2 regions of the Hydrogenibacillus sp. N12 genome follow, and region 1 is predicted to be linked to the other one. Evidence: riboswitches for the same ligand, from Rfam matches in the RefSeq annotation. Region 1 holds a riboswitch; the other holds the start of a gene.

What was found. Region 1 has a riboswitch for S-adenosylmethionine ahead of K2M58_RS06080 (methionine ABC transporter ATP-binding protein). Riboswitches for the same ligand answer to the same signal wherever they lie in the genome.
Region 2: linked by a shared signal. The riboswitch ahead of K2M58_RS03680 (homoserine O-acetyltransferase MetX) and the one ahead of K2M58_RS06080 (methionine ABC transporter ATP-binding protein) in region 1 are both predicted to bind S-adenosylmethionine.

What each region holds. Positions count from the first base shown of each region.
Region 1 covers NZ_CP080953.1:1,298,218-1,305,961, reverse strand. The annotation lists gene K2M58_RS06095 (methionine gamma-lyase family protein) at 1-348, shown strand, start outside; gene lexA (transcriptional repressor LexA) at 486-1,127, opposite strand; gene pdaA (delta-lactam-biosynthetic de-N-acetylase) at 1,310-2,227, shown strand; SAM riboswitch class I at 2,324-2,439, shown strand; gene K2M58_RS06080 (methionine ABC transporter ATP-binding protein) at 2,575-3,678, shown strand; gene K2M58_RS06075 (methionine ABC transporter permease) at 3,734-4,333, shown strand; gene K2M58_RS06070 (MetQ/NlpA family ABC transporter substrate-binding protein) at 4,536-5,423, shown strand; gene K2M58_RS06065 (fatty acid desaturase) at 5,562-6,647, shown strand; gene K2M58_RS06060 (aldo/keto reductase family protein) at 6,780-7,744, shown strand, end outside.
Region 2 covers NZ_CP080953.1:777,437-785,180, forward strand. The annotation lists gene modB (molybdate ABC transporter permease subunit) at 1-462, shown strand, start outside; gene K2M58_RS03670 (transposase) at 895-2,184, shown strand; gene K2M58_RS03675 (transposase) at 2,634-3,923, shown strand; SAM riboswitch class I at 4,228-4,412, shown strand; SAM riboswitch class I at 4,556-4,772, shown strand; gene K2M58_RS03680 (homoserine O-acetyltransferase MetX) at 4,904-6,040, shown strand; gene K2M58_RS03685 (O-acetylhomoserine aminocarboxypropyltransferase/cysteine synthase family protein) at 6,132-7,433, shown strand; gene K2M58_RS03690 (beta-class carbonic anhydrase) at 7,500-7,744, shown strand, end outside.

The DNA.
Region 1 (7,744 bases):
GGCTTTCCGGTCGATCCGCCGCCCGGAGCTCCCCGCACGGACCTCATTCAGTCCATCTCCTTCGGCGACCGGGAGACGCTCCTCCGCTTTGCGGAGGCGGTTCAAGCCCACTCGCCGGTCGAGTCATACGTCCGGCCGACGCCGGGGGCGATGCCCGGATACCGGGACCCGGTCGTCATGGCCGCCGGGACGTTCGTCCAGGGAGCATCGATCGAGCTTTCGGCCGACGCGCCGCTTCGGCCCCCGTACCGCGGTTACCTGCAGGGCGGACTCATGTACGCCCACGTGAAGCTCGCCCTGATCGGCATCCTCGTCCGTCTGGCGGAAGCGAGGCGGATCGCCCTGTAGAGCGTTCGGAAAGGCGCCGATGCCGCTCGCCGGGGCAAGACCGGCCCACGCGCCGGGCCGGCGATTCGAGCGATCAGGCCGACGATCGGTCGGACGGGACGGCGTTCAGGCGAAGCCGGCCCCGGCGGTGCGGTCCTCTACCGGTCGTAAAAGCGGATGAGACCGACGACGCGGCCGAGCACGGTCGCCGTCGCCAGCTCCATCGGCGGGTAGTTCGGATTTTCCGCCGCCAGCCGGACGACGCCTCGGGCCGGATCGGGATAAAAGCGCTTCACCGTCGCCTCCCCGTCTTCGGTCATCGCCACGACGATGTCGCCGGGGTTGGCATGGGGAGTCTTTTCGACGATGACGAGGTCGCCGTCGTGGATGCCGGCAAGGATCATGCTGTCCCCTTCGACCCGAAGGAGGAAAGCGTCATCCGGCGTCCGGGCGGCGGGGAAGGGGAGGTAGCCCTCGATGTTTTCCACGGCGGTGATCGGCCGTCCGGCGGTCACCTTGCCGACGAGAGGGAGGTAGCGGACGTCGCCATGGGCCTCCCGTCCCTCGGGCCCGAGAAGCCGCATCCCTTCGGCGCTCAGCCGAAGGGCCCGGGGCCGCTCCGGATCTTTTTCCAGCATGCCCTTTTGCACCAGGCGATTGAGTTCAAAGTGGACGGACGACGTCGACGACAGCCCGACGGCTTTCCCGATCTCCCGCACCGACGGCGGGTAACCGCGCTCCCGGAGCGAACGGGCGATCGCCCGAAGGATCGCCCACTGGCGGTCGGAGAGGTCGGACATCGGGAACGCCCCTTTCGCGGAGATTTTTCCATCGGTTGCCCCCATTGTAACAGACCTTGCCCGACAAAAACAGATGTTTTCGTCAGGCGGCGAGATCGGGCCGTCGATAGCGGCGCCCCTCACCGGCCATACTACAAAAGAACCAACCCCGGCCGCCGTCCGGGGAGCGGGGAGGGGCGGACATGCGATTTTTGGGCCTTCGGGTCGTTCTTGCGCTCGGGGTTTTTACGGCTTCGGCGTTCGGGTCGGCCGCCTGGGCGGCGCGGGCGGCGCTCGGCGTCGCATCGGATGATGGTTCCGCCGGATCGGTCGACCGGCCCGCGTCGGAGGCGAACCTGCCCGGCGGGGTGGAGACGAGGGCGTACCACTGGGGCTTTCAAAAAAGCCGCGACGGCCGGCCGCCGTCGATCGCCCGGGAAGGGTTTCAGGCGCTGATCGAGCGGTACGGCGCGCTTTTTTACGATGAAAAGGGAGGCAAGGTGCTGTATCTTACGTTTGACAACGGTTATGAAAACGGTCAGACGGCTCGCATTCTCGACGTGCTTAAGGAAAAGAACGTGCCGGCGACGTTTTTCGTCACCGGCCACTACCTCCGGTCGGCGCCGGAGCTCGTTCGCCGGATGGTCGCCGAAGGGCACATCGTCGGCAACCATTCGTGGAGCCACCCGGACATGTCCGCCCTGAGCCCGGCCGAGATGCGCCGGGAGATCGAGCGGGTGAACGCCGCCATCGCGGAGCTCACCCCGCAGCGGACGACCGTCTTTTTCCGGCCGCCCCGGGGGGTGTTTTCCGAACGGCTGCTTCGTACGGTACAGGAGATGGGGATGGAGACGATCTTCTGGTCCGTCGCTTACAAAGATTGGGAACGGGACGTCGTCCGGGGGGCGGATTACGCCTACCGGCAGGTGATGGGCCAGCTTCACCCCGGCGCGGTCATCCTTCTGCACAGCGTCTCCAAGGACAACGCCGACGCCCTCGGCCGGATCATCGACGACGCCCGGGCGCAGGGGTACGACTTTCGCAGCCTCGAGGACTGGCGGCTTCGGGAGCGGAGCCTCCTCACGCCGGAAGGGGCGTCGACCGGCGATGACGATACCTGAAATTTTTGCGCTTGACAATCGACCCCGACCGCTCTACAATCGCTCCAGTGAGTTTTCCGTTCGGTTTCTCCGGACAATCGCATCGATCTGGATAAGCCCTTATCCAGAGCGGCGGAGGGACTGGCCCGATGAAGCCCGGCAACCGGCACGTCCGTGCCAAGGTGCCAATTCCAGCGGTAAGGCCTGAGCGGTGACTTACCGGCAGATAAGGGAGGCGACTCCTTTCCGTGCCGGCCGCCGGCCGGGCGGAAAGGATTTTTTTATGCGCAAAACCGGGGTTCGGTGAAGAAGGACTCCGTGAGGAAGGTTTCGGCCGGAAAGGTTTCGCTTAGGAAGGAGGAGGCGGCATGCTCGCCGCGACCGCCCCCGTGGAGATCCCGCCCGATGATGAGGCGATCATTCGGCTCGAAAATGTACAAAAAGTATACGAAGGCCGCGGCGCGCCCGTCGAAGCGCTGAAAAACATTAACCTCACCATCCGCCGCGGCGAGATCTTCGGCGTCATCGGCGAAAGCGGCGCCGGGAAGAGCACCCTCATCCGGCTGATCAACTTTTTGGAGCGGCCGACCGGCGGCCGGGTGTGGGTCGACGGCGTCGATCTGGCGACCCTTTCCTCGGAGGCGCTCCGGAAAAAACGGATGAAAATCGGCATGATCTTCCAGCATTTCAACCTGCTCTGGTCCCGCACGGTCTTTGAAAACGTCCGCTTTCCCCTCGAGATCGCCGGTTGGCCGAAGGACCGGGCCCAGGATCGGGTGGAAGCGCTTCTCGACCTCGTCGGCCTCCGGCACCGGCGGGACGCCTATCCGGCGCAGCTTTCCGGCGGGGAAAAACAGCGAGTCGGCATCGCCCGGGCCCTCGCCAACGAGCCCGACATCCTCCTGTCCGACGAGGCGACGAGCGCCCTCGACCCAAAGACGACGGACGACATCCTCGACTTGATCCTTTCGATCAACCGCCGCTTCGGCATCACTGTCGTCCTCATCACCCACGAGATGCACGTCATCGAAAAAATTTGCGATCGGGTCGCCGTCCTCGACCGGGGCGTGATCCAGGAGGTCGGGCCGGTCCCGGACGTCTTCAGCCGGCCGAAGTCAGCCGTCGCCCGACGTTTCATCGCCGAGGTCTTTGACACCCCCTCCGACGGCAAAGGCGCCTCCGGACAGGCGGAAGGGGACGGGCGGCGCACCGAGGCGCTCCGGCTCGTCTTCGTCGGCGCGGTCGCCGAAGCGCCGATCATCCACCGGCTCATCCGGAGCCACGACGTCGAGGTGAACATCCTCCGGGGGGAGATCAAGCGCCTGAAAGACGTCCCCTTCGGCACCCTGACCGTCCGCCTCACCGGAACGCCGGCGGAACTGATGGCGGCGCGGGCCTTTCTCACCGAAGCTGGCGTCATCGTCGAGGCGGTCACACCGGCGTCGGAGGAGGTGACGGGCGGTGCACTTTGAAAACGTCGTCGCGCACCCCGAGATCGTCGTCCAGGCGACGATCGAGTCGGTGTACATGGTGCTCCTGTCGCTTTTCTTCAGCGTCCTCATCGGCATCCCGCTCGGGGTGCTTCTCATCATCACCTCGCCGGGGCATCTCTGGCCGAAGCGCTGGCTGAACGAAGCCCTCGGTGCTGTCGTCAACGTGTTCCGCTCGGTGCCGTACATCGTCCTCATCCTCTGGACGATCCCCGTCTCCCGGGCCCTCATCGGCACCTCCTACGGCACGAACGCGGCGATCATCTCCCTCGTCGCCGGCGCCGCGCCGTTTTTCGCCCGCCTCGTCGAAAGCGCGATGCGGGAAGTCGGCCGCGGCGTCATCGAGGCGGCTCAGGCGATGGGCGCCCGGACGGTCGACATCATCTGGAAAGTGCTCATCCCGGAGAGCCTCCCGGGAATCGTCTCCGGCATCACCGTCACCGCCGTCGCCCTCGTGAGTTACTCGGCGATGGCCGGCCTCGTCGCCGGCGGCGGCCTCGGGGCCCTCGCCTGGAACGAAGGCTACAACTCCTTCAAAAACGACATCCTCCTCGTCGCGACCGTCCTCCTCATCGCCATCGTCCAGGTGCTGCAGTGGATCGGTGACCGAATCGTTCGGCGGCTGGACAGGCGCTGACGGTCGGATTGAACGACCCCCGGCGCATCTCCATTCCAGGCCGCCCGTCTGCCGGCCCTTCATGCTCTTCCGGACGGTCCCGCGCCCAGCCGGCGCGTTGACCATACACCTTGGCGCCGCCGGAAAAGAGGCGGCGACGGCGCCGCAAAACGGCGTCCGACCGATTGATCCACATGATCCTGAACCTTAAGGGGGGATCCGCATGTTCCGTCGCCCGCTCAAAAGCGGAGCCATCTTCCTCGTCCTCGCCGCGCTCCTCATCCTCGGCGCCTGCGGCACAAAGACCGCGCCCGGCGAGGGAACCGGTCCCGCCGGCGGCGAAAGCAAAACCGACTCGGCGAAGCCGGAGACGCTCACCGTCGGCGCGTCGCAGGAGCCGCACGCCCAGATCTTAAATGACGTCGTCAAGCCGAAGCTCAAGGATGAAGGCATCGACCTCAAAGTCGTCGTCTTCCAGGATTACGTCCAGCCGAACGTCAAGCTCGCCGAAAAAGAACTGGATGCCAACTACTTCCAGCACATTCCCTTCCTCGAAAAGACCAACCAGGAAAAAGGGTATGATCTCATCCCCGTCTGCGGGGTCCACATCGAGCCGTTGGGCGCATACGTCGCGAAGGGGAAAAACTACAAGTCGGCGGCCGATCTTCCCGACGGCGCCACGATCGCCATCACGAACGACCCGACGAACCAGGGGAGAATGTTGCTGCTTCTCGAGCGGGAGGGCTTGATCAAACTGGCCGAGGGGAAAGGGGCCAGCGCCACCACGACCGACATCGTCGAGAACCCGAAGCATCTGAAGTTCTTGCCCATGGACGCGCCGCTTCTTCCCCGGGCCCTTGAGGACCCGAAGGTCGATCTCGCCCTCATCAACACGAACTTCGCCCTTCAGGCCGGTCTGAACCCGACGAAAGACGCCATCTTCATGGAAGACAAGACGTCGCCGTACGTCAACGTCGTCGCCGTGCGGCCGGAGTCGAAGGAGGACCCGCGGATTCAAAAGCTCTGCGACGTTCTTCTTTCGGACGACGTCAAGCAGTATATCGAAGACAAGTACCAGGGCGCCGTCGTCCCGGCGCAGGTCCGCTATTGAATCTCCGGCAAGCAGCCATTCGTTCCCGTTTGACCCGGCGAAAGGTCAGACCTTTCGCCGGGCTTTTTTCCGATTGACCGCCAAGAGCGGCCGGAGTATGCTGGGGAGGAAATCGATGAAAGGGTAAGGGGTGGAACTTTGAAATCGTTTCGGGCGCAAGACTGGGCGCCGCTTCTTCGGCCGTATGCCAGACCCGACCTCCGGTACAGCCTGTGGCAAGTGACACATACCGGCCTTGCGCTTGTTGTGCTGTTTAGCCTGGCGTATCGAGCCGCCGCTTTTTTCCTGCCCCTTGCCCTCGCGATCGACGGCGTGGCGGCGCTTTTTCTGGTACGTTTGTTTATCTTGCAGCACGACGCCGGGCACGGCTCACTTTTCCCCCGCCGGTGGATGAACGAGGCGTTCGGTTTTGTCAGCGGCGCGGTGACGCTCGTCCCGTACCACTACTGGAAATGGCAGCATGCCCGCCATCACGCCACCAGCGGCAACCTGGACAAGCGCGGCGTCGGCGACATCCTGACGTGGACGGTCGACGAGTATTTGCGCGCCTCGCCGTGGGCACGCTTCAAGTATCGCGTCTACCGCAATCCGTGGGTGATGTTTTTCATCGGCCCGATCGCCGTGTTCATGATCGCCTATCGTTTTCCGCTCGGCTTCGGCGGAGAGAAGCCGTTCATCCGGAAAACCGTGGCGCTCACCAACCTCGTCATCGCCTTCGCCCTGGGAGGCGCCGCGTTGGTCTGGGGGGCGAAGGCCCTGCTCTGGGTCTATTTCCCGAGCCTGTATCTGGCGGGGATGATCGGTATTTTCCTGTTCTATGTGCAGCACCAGTTCGAGGACGCCTACTGGTTTCGCGATCCGCAGTGGGAATATGTGCGGGCGGCGATGGAAGGAAGCACGTATTTGAAACTGCCGCGACCGTTGCAATGGGTGACGGGGAACATCGGTTTTCACCACATTCATCACCTCGCTCCGGGCATCCCCAACTACCGGCTGGAAAAAGTGCAGAAAGAAGTACCGCTTGTCCAGGTGGCGCCGACGGTGACGCTCAAAGATGCGCTTTTCGTCGCCTTCGCCGACCTCCATCTGTTCGATGAAGCGACGCGGAAATTGATCGGGTTTCGCGACGTTGCACCGCGCCTCAAGGAGGGCCAAGTCGCCGCGAAGAAAGCCAAAGCCGGCGCCGGACCAAACGAGCGGAAAGCGAAGGCGCACGGGGCGTGAGCGGAAACGGGATTTCTGAACGCGCCGTCGCCGGAGCGGTTCTAGGCGACGCCGTCCCTCGAAGCCGAACGCAGAATGAAGCGCGCATGCCCTCTGCCGAAATCTGCTATAATCGACGAGGGGGGGATGTCCATGCAATACCGCAAGATCGGCAAAACCGGCCTGCGCGTCAGCGAGATCAGCCTCGGCAGCTGGCTTACATACGGTCGGTCGGTGGACCGGGAGACGGCCATCCGGACGATCCACCGCGCTTACGAACTCGGGATCAACTTTTTCGACACGGCGAACGTCTACGCCCGCGGGGAGGCGGAAAGGGTCGTCGGCGAGGCGCTCAAGGCGTTTCCCCGCGAATCGGTTGTGCTCGCGACGAAAGTGTTCTGGCCGATGGGCGACGGTCCGAACGACCGGGGGCTTTCCCGCAAGCACATCATGGAGCAGGCCCACGCGAGCCTAAAGCGCCTCGGCGTCGACTACGTGGACATCTATTACGCCCACCGCTACGACCCCGAGACGCCGGTCGAGGAGACGCTCCGGGCGTTTGACGACCTCGTCCGGCAGGGGAAGGTCCTCTACGTCGGCGTGAGCGAGTGGACGGCGGCCCAAATCCGGGAAGCCCTTCATGTCGCCGACCGCTACCTCCTCGACCGGATCGTCGTCAACCAGCCGGTGTACAACATGTTGAACCGCTACATTGAAAAAGAAATCATCCCCCTCGGCGAAAAAGAGGGCATCGGCCAGGTCGTCTTTTCACCGCTCGCGCAGGGGGTCCTCACCGGCAAGTACAAGCCCGGAGTGCCGGCGCCGGCCGGAAGCCGCGGCGCCGATCCGGAAGCCGGCGCCTTTGTCCAGCGGTATCTCACCGACGATCAGCTGAAAAAGGCCGAGAAAATCGCTGCCCTGGCCCGGGAACTCGACCTCACCCCGGCCCAGCTCGCCCTGGCGTGGGTCCTCCGGCAACCCAACGTCGCGAGCGCCATCGTCGGCGCCACCCGACCGGAGCAGATCGAAGAAAACGCCAAAGCCTCCGGCGTCGTCCTTTCCGCCGACGTCCTCGAACGGATCGAAGCGATCTTAAACGGCGAAGGAGAGACCGATCG
Region 2 (7,744 bases), 520 kb from region 1:
TTCAACTGGCTCGGCGCCGTCGTCGCCTCCAGCGTCGTCGCTTTCCCGCTCATGTATCAAAACGCCGTCGCCGCGTTTTCGGGCGTCGACAAAAAGCTTGAGCTTGCCGCGCGGACGCTCGGCAAATCGCCGTGGACGGTGTTCTGGACGGTGACCCTGCCACTCGCCTGGCCGACGCTTCTCGCCGGCATCGTCCTCTCGTTCGCCCGGGCGCTCGGGGAATTCGGCGCCACGCTCATGCTCGCCGGTTACATCCCGGGGAAGACGGATACGCTGACGCTGGCCATCTATTTTGCCGTGGCCAACGGGGAGAACGACCGGGCGCTCATCTACACGCTGATCGTCTTCGCCTTCGGCATGACCGTGATGTACTGGTTCCTGGCGTTCAGCCGCCGGCGGGTGCTGCGCTACCGGCTGGGAGACGGGGCCGGGGCCCCCGGTGCCCGAGCCCGCCCGTTTTGAAGCGTTGGGCCCGGGGCGCCGCAAAGGTACGGGAGAGATCGGACGCGGCTTGGGCGCGGCTTCCGAATTCCGAGTTACGGACTCGTCCTGGCCACGATGGTGAGCGCCTTCCGGCTCAGCTCGGTATATCCCGACCGGTCGGAAAAAGGAACGGCTTCGGTGCAGGGGGCACTTTTTGTGGTAAAAAGGTGAGCCTTTTTCGCTGTCCGAATCCCTTGTATTCGGCTCACTTTCACCTTCACAAAACGGTCAATCCCCCACCGAAAGGTGGGGGCAAACGCTTTCTGGGTCGTTCAGAGCCATGTCGAAAAAGTTGTCTGACAATACTTACCCCACAAAAGAGGAACCCAAAATTTGAACATAAAAAAGCAGGTTGCCGCTCCTTTTGGTAAACTCAAAAGGAGGAGAACCTGCCCAAAGGAGTAGACCTGTATGGCCATTATACCACAAGGCTCCCTGTTTTCGTGGAACGAAATTGCCGGACTCGGCGATCTCGAACGCCTGAGGCTTGTCCTTGAACATCTCCCGGACGAAGCGCTCATGCAAAAACTGGAGAAAGCCCGCGGCAGGGGCCGGGACGATGATCCCGTGCGGGCCATGTGGAATGCGTATATCGCCCTCGTCGTGTTCCAGCACCCGAGCGTCGAATCCCTGCGACGCGAACTGAGCCGAAACGGACAGTTGCGCTGGCTTTTGGGCTTTGGTGACCATGTGCCAAGTGCCGCGGCCTTCAGTCGCTTCTGGAAACGGATTGAAGCCCATGAAGCCGAGCTGGAGTCCCTCTTTGTCGCGCTCCAGCAAGCTGTGGCCGCGTACCTTCCCGACTACGGCAAGCGCCTGGCCCTAGACAGCAAAGCCATCCGGTCGTACGCGCGCTACCGGCCGAAAAACACCGCACCCGACGGGCGGCGAGACAGAGATGCGGATTATGGGTTTAAGACGGTGCACGACCGCGAGGGAAACGCGACAAAGCTCCGGTGGTTTGGATACAAGCTGCATCTCATCGTCGACAGCACTCATGAACTGCCGGTGGTCTACACCGTGACCCCCGCCTCAAAAGCCGATGTCGCCACAGCCCATGCCCTTTTGGACAAGCTGCAAGCAAAACGTCCAGAAGTGCTCACGCGTGCCGAGGTGCTTGTGGCGGACAAAGGCTATGACGACTCAAAACTTATCATGCGCCTGTGGGACGAACACCGCATCCGACCGGTGATCGACATTCGGGCAAGCTGGCGGGACGGTGAGGCAACGCGGCTTTTTGAGGGGCAAACAAACGTGGTGTATGACAACAAAGGCCGCGTGTTCTGCGTGTGTCCGGAAACGGGGACCATGCGGACCATGGCCGAAGGAGGCTTTGAAGAGAAGCGCGGAACGCTGAAAAAGCGGTGTCCGGCCAGGGCCTACGGCCTCTCCTGTGCCGGAGTGGCCCGGTGCCCCGTGGCGAGAGGATGGCGCATTCGGATGGACGTGGATCGGCGTTTGTTTCCGCCGATTGCGCGCGGGAGCGCGAGATGGGTGCGAGAGTACCGCAAACGCACGGCGGTGGAGCGCGTGTTTTCCCGTCTGGATACGATGTACGGCTTTGAGACGCACACCATCCGAGGGCTGAAGAAGATGCGCGTGCGGGTGGGGTTTGCGCTGGTGGTCATGCTGGGGATGGCGCTTGGACGTCTGCGCGAGGGATGGTCGGGGAAATTGAGGAGTTTTGTGCAGGTAGCGTAGTGAAGGAAAAGAAGGATAGATTTGTTTACCTTTTTTCCGTGGATTGGAAAAAGGGAGGTGGAGTATTGTCTTTTTTATTAAAAACACGGGTAATATATGCATGAAAACCGATCTTGTTTAAAAAAGAATCGTGGAATCCCCCAAAACTGAAGATGGCCTAATGCAAATCAGGCCGAGAATAGGGACAGCGAAAAAAGCTCGAGCCGAGCCTTTTTCGCTGTCCGAATCCCTTGGTATTCGGCTCACTTTCACCTTCACAAAACGGTCAATCCCCCACCGAAAAGGTGGGGGCAAACGCTTTCTGGGTCGTTCAGAGCCATGTCGAAAAAGTTGTCTGACAATACTTACCCCACAAAAGAGGAACCCAAAATTTGAACATAAAAAAGCAGGTTGCCGCTCCTTTTGGTAAACTCAAAAGGAGGAGAACCTGCCCAAAGGAGTAGACCTGTATGGCCATTATACCACAAGGCTCCCTGTTTTCGTGGAACGAAATTGCCGGACTCGGCGATCTCGAACGCCTGAGGCTTGTCCTTGAACATCTCCCGGACGAAGCGCTCATGCAAAAACTGGAGAAAGCCCGCGGCAGGGGCCGGGACGATTATCCCGTGCGGGCCATGTGGAATGCGTATATCGCCCTCGTCGTGTTCCAGCACCCGAGCGTCGAATCCCTGCGACGCGAACTGAGCCGAAACGGACAGTTGCGCTGGCTTTTGGGCTTCGGTGACCGCGTGCCAAGTGCCGCGGCCTTCAGTCGCTTCTGGAAACGGATTGAAGCCCATGAGGCCGAGTTGGAGTCCCTCTTTGTCGCGCTCCAGCAAGCTGTGGCCACATACCTTCCCGACTACGGAAAACGCCTGGCTCTGGACAGCAAAGCCATCCGGTCGTACGCGCGCTACCGGCCGAAAAACACCGCACCCGACGGGCGGCGAGACAGAGATGCGGATTATGGGTTTAAGACGGTGCACGACCGCGAGGGAAACGCGACAAAGCTCCGGTGGTTTGGATACAAGCTGCATCTCATCGTCGACAGCACTCATGAACTGCCGGTGGCCTACACCGTGACACCCGCCTCAAAAGCCGATGTCGCCACAGCCCATGCCTTTCTGGAAAAGCTGCAAGCAAAACGTCCAGAAGTGCTCGCGCGTGCCGAAGTGCTTACCGCGGACAAAGGCTATGACGACTCAAAACTTATCATGCGCCTGTGGGACGAACACCGCATCCGGCCGGTGATCGACATCCGGGCCAGTTGGCGCGACGGCGAGGCAACGCGGCTTCTTGAGGGGCAAACAAACGTGGTGTATGACAACAAAGGCCGCGTGTTCTGCGTGTGTCCAGAAACGGGAACCATGCGGACCATGGCCGAAGGAGGCTTTGAAGAGAAGCGCGGAACGCTGAAAAAGCGGTGTCCGGCAAAGGCCTACGGCCTCTCCTGTGCCGGAGTGGCTCAGTGCCCCGTGGCGAGAGGATTGCGCATTCGGATGGACGTGGATCGGCGTTTGTTTCCGCCGATTGCGCGCGGGAGCGCGAGATGGGCGCGAGAGTACCGCAAGCGCACGGCGGTGGAGTGCGTGTTTTCCCGTCTAGATACGATGTACGGCTTTGAGACGCACACCATCCGAGGGCTGAAGAAGATGCGCGTGCGGGTGGGGTTTGCGCTGGTGGTCATGCTGGGGATGGCGCTTGGACGTCTGCGCGAGGGATGGTCAGGGAAACTGAGGAGTTTTGTGCAGGTAGCGTAGTGGAGGAAAAGAAGGATAGATTTGTTTACCTTTTTTCCGTGGATTGGAAAAAGGGAGGTGGAGTATTGTCTTTTTTATTAAAAACACGGGGAATATATGCATGAAAACCAATCTTGTTTAAAGAAAGAATCGTGGAATCCCCCAAAACTGAAGATGGCCTGATGCAGGTCAGACCGAGATACAGGCACAGCGAAAAAAGCTCGAGCCCTCAAGTTCTTGACAACCGGCGGACCGGTTGATAAAATGGTCGCAAGCTTTCGGTCACAACGGAATGACACCCAACACGAAGCGTCTCAGCGAAACCTTCTTATCGAGAGCGGCGGAGGGACTGGCCCGATGAAGCCCGGCAACCGTCCCGGGGAGTCGGCACGACTCGGCGGGGAAGCCGCCTGTGCCGACGCTGGATCCGCGGGAAAAGGTGCCAACTCCTGCGGAATGGAGGCCTTGGACCGGAGGTCCGGGGTGCCTAGCCATTCCGAGAGATAAGAAGGGGGAGGATCGCGGGAGCGAAAATCCCTCTTCATCAACGAAGAGGGATTTTTTGATGCGCGACCGGAGATGCGGCCGACCGGAAATGCGGCCTCCTCCGAGTGAAAGCGGACCGCACCTGACAACCGAAGATCCGACCCTGCTTCTTATCGAGAGCGGCGGAGGGACTGGCCCGATGAAGCCCGGCAACCATCCTGCGAGGACGCCCGGTCACACACGGTCGGAACCGCTTGAGGCCCGGCGTGAATCTGAAAGCGCGGTGCCGCGCAGGATCTGGTGCCAATTCCTGCGGAACGTGCCGAGCGCCATGGACGGGGGAAGGGGGAGCGTCCTGCGCGCGGTCGTGCCGAGAGATAAGAAGAGGGCATTTCGACGGCGGTTCGAAATCCCTCTTCTTATCCAGAAGAGGGATTTTTTCATGGTCATCGGGTTTCACGGCCATCGTATTTTTGTGGTTTTTTTCAGACCAAGACGGAAAGAGGGGAGCGTCGATGGTGAGCATGGACCTTAAAACGCGTGAAGTGGGAACGGTGTCCATCGGCGCGCTCCGCCTGGAAAGCGGCCGCGTCCTTCCGGATGTGCGGCTGGCCTACGAGCGGGTCGGGCCGCGAGATGGTCCGACGGTGCTCGTCTGCCACGCGCTTACGGGCAATCACGTGGCCGTCGGCACCGACGAGGACCCGGGCTGGTGGGCCGGGCTCATCGGGAGCGGCAAGCCGATCGACACCGACCGCTATCAGGTGGTGACGTTTAACGTCCTGGGCGGATGCGACGGCTCGACCGGCCCGACGTCGACCAATCCCGAAACCGGCCGGCCGTACGGCCCCGAGTTTCCGTTCATCACGGTGCGCGATATGGTGCAGGCGGAATATCTCGCCTTAAAGCGCCTCGGCATCCGCCGCCTGCGGGCGGTGATCGGCGGATCGCTCGGCGGGATGCAGGCGCTCGAGTGGGGGGTGATGTACCCCGAATGGATGGACCTTCTGATCCCCATCGCCGTCACGCCGCGTCTTTCGGATTACGCCATCGCGTTTAACGCCATCGGGCGGCTGGCGATCCTCTCCGATCCGGCGTGGAACGGCGGCTACTACGACCCGGCGCATCCCCCCAAAGCGGGGATGATCATCGCCCGGATGGCGGGAATGGTGACGTACCGCAGTCCCGATCAGTTCAACCGCCGCTTTGAACGGGCCGAGCGCGATGGGTGGGGGCGTCGGCATGACGAGGTCAGCTTCCAGGTCGAATCGTATCTTATCCATCACGGCGAAAAGCTCGCTCGGAGATTCGACGCCAACAGTTACCTGTATTTGCTCAAGGCGATGGACGCCCACGACCTCGGCCGCGGTCGCGGCGGGATCGAGGAAGCCATCAAGCGCATCCGCGCCCGCGTCGTCGCCCTCGCCTATCGCGGCGATCTTCTTTACCCGCCGCAGGAAATCGCCGCCTTCGTCGATCGGCTTCGGGCCGGTGGCGTTGAAGCGCGCTACTTTGAAGTGGACACCCTCTACGGCCACGATGGATTTCTCACCGAGTTTGAAAAATGGGGCGGAATCATCCGGGAACAGCTGGAACAGGCCGAATCGTGCCCCGGATCGGTGACGCAGGACTTTCGCTCGGCATTCCTATAGAGTTCGGCATCCCTGTCGTCATTCCGATCGGACATTCCGACCGTCGCTTGAAGCGTGCACCGATTGAACATTATCCGGGAGGGATCGGAGAATGGGCGAAAAACGGCAGTGGGCGCTGGAGACGCTGGCCATCCACGGCGGGCTTCAGCCCGATCCGGTGACGGGCGCGCGGGCCCTCCCGATCTACAACACGACGTCGTACGTCTTTCGCGACACCGAGCACGCCGCCAATTTGTTCGCCTTAAAAGAGCCGGGCTACATTTACACCCGCATCCACAATCCGACGGTGACGGCCCTTGAAGAACGGATGGCGCTTTTGGAGGGCGGCGTTGGGGCGCTGGCGCTTGCGAGCGGTCAGGCGGCGATCACGCTGGCGATCCTGAACATCGCCGGCGCCGGCGACGAGATCGTCGCCGCGAGCCAGCTTTACGGCGGCACGTACAACCTCTTTGCCGTGACGCTCCCGCGCTATGGGATCAAGGTGCGCTTCGTCGACGGGCGCGATCCGGAGAACTTCCGCCGGGCGATCACCGAGAAGACGAAGGCGATTTTCGCCGAGACGATCGGGAACCCCAGCCTGGACGTGCTCGACATCGAGGCGGTGGCGAAGATCGCCCACGAGTACGGGGTGGCGCTCATCGTCGACAACACGTTCGCCACGCCGGTGTTGGTGCGTCCGTTTGACTACGGCGCGGACGTCGTCGTCTACTCGGCGACGAAGTGGCTCACTGGCAACGGCACGACCATCGCCGGGATCATCGTCGACGGCGGACGCTTTGCCTGGCCGAAGGAACGCTATCCGTCGCTTCACGAACCGGACCCGAGCTATCACGGCGTCGTCTACCGCGAGGCGTTCGGCCCGGCGGCGTACATCGTCAAGGCCCGCGTCCAGCTCCTCAGGGACATGGGGCCGGCGATTCACCCGCAAGGCGCGTTCCAGGTCGCGCTGGGCCTGGAGACGCTTCCCCTCCGGATGGCCCGGCACGTGGAAAATGCCCGGCGCATCGTCCGGTACTTAAAGGGCCATCCGGCGGTGGCGTGGGTGAACTATCCGGAACTTCCCGAGCATCCGTCGCACGAACTGGCGAAGAAGTACCTGCCCAAAGGTGCGGGATCCGTCATCACCTTCGGCATCCGCGGTGGCCGGGAAGCCGGGCGGAAGTTCATCGAAAGCCTCACGCTCTGGTCGCATCTCGCCAACGTCGGCGACGCGAAAAGCCTCATCATCCATCCGGCGACGACGACGCATTCGCAGCTCTCGGATGAAGAACTCCGCGCCTCCGGGGTGAGCGAGGACCTCATCCGCCTGTCGGTCGGCCTGGAAAACGTCGACGACCTCATCTGGGATCTCGATCAGGCGTTTGCCAAAGTGTCGGCGCCGGTATCCGGCTGACCGCCGTCTGTGCGGCGGACGATGATGTTCGTCAATCTACCGGTTCGATGAAGGGGGGAAGGGTCCGTGAGCTTGAGTCAGCAAATCGACGAAACCATCCAAAAGCACGAAGCGTGGGTGCTTCGGAGACAAAGGGGAATTCCCAATAACCGGCGGTTGTTTGTCCTGGCATGCATGGATGAGCGGTTGGATGTGGAAGAAATGCTCGGCCTCCAGCCCGGCGATGCTCATATCTACCGCAACGCCGGGGGCGTGGTCACCGATGATGTCATCCGTTCGGCGGCTCTGAGTGTGAATTTCTTTGGAACGAA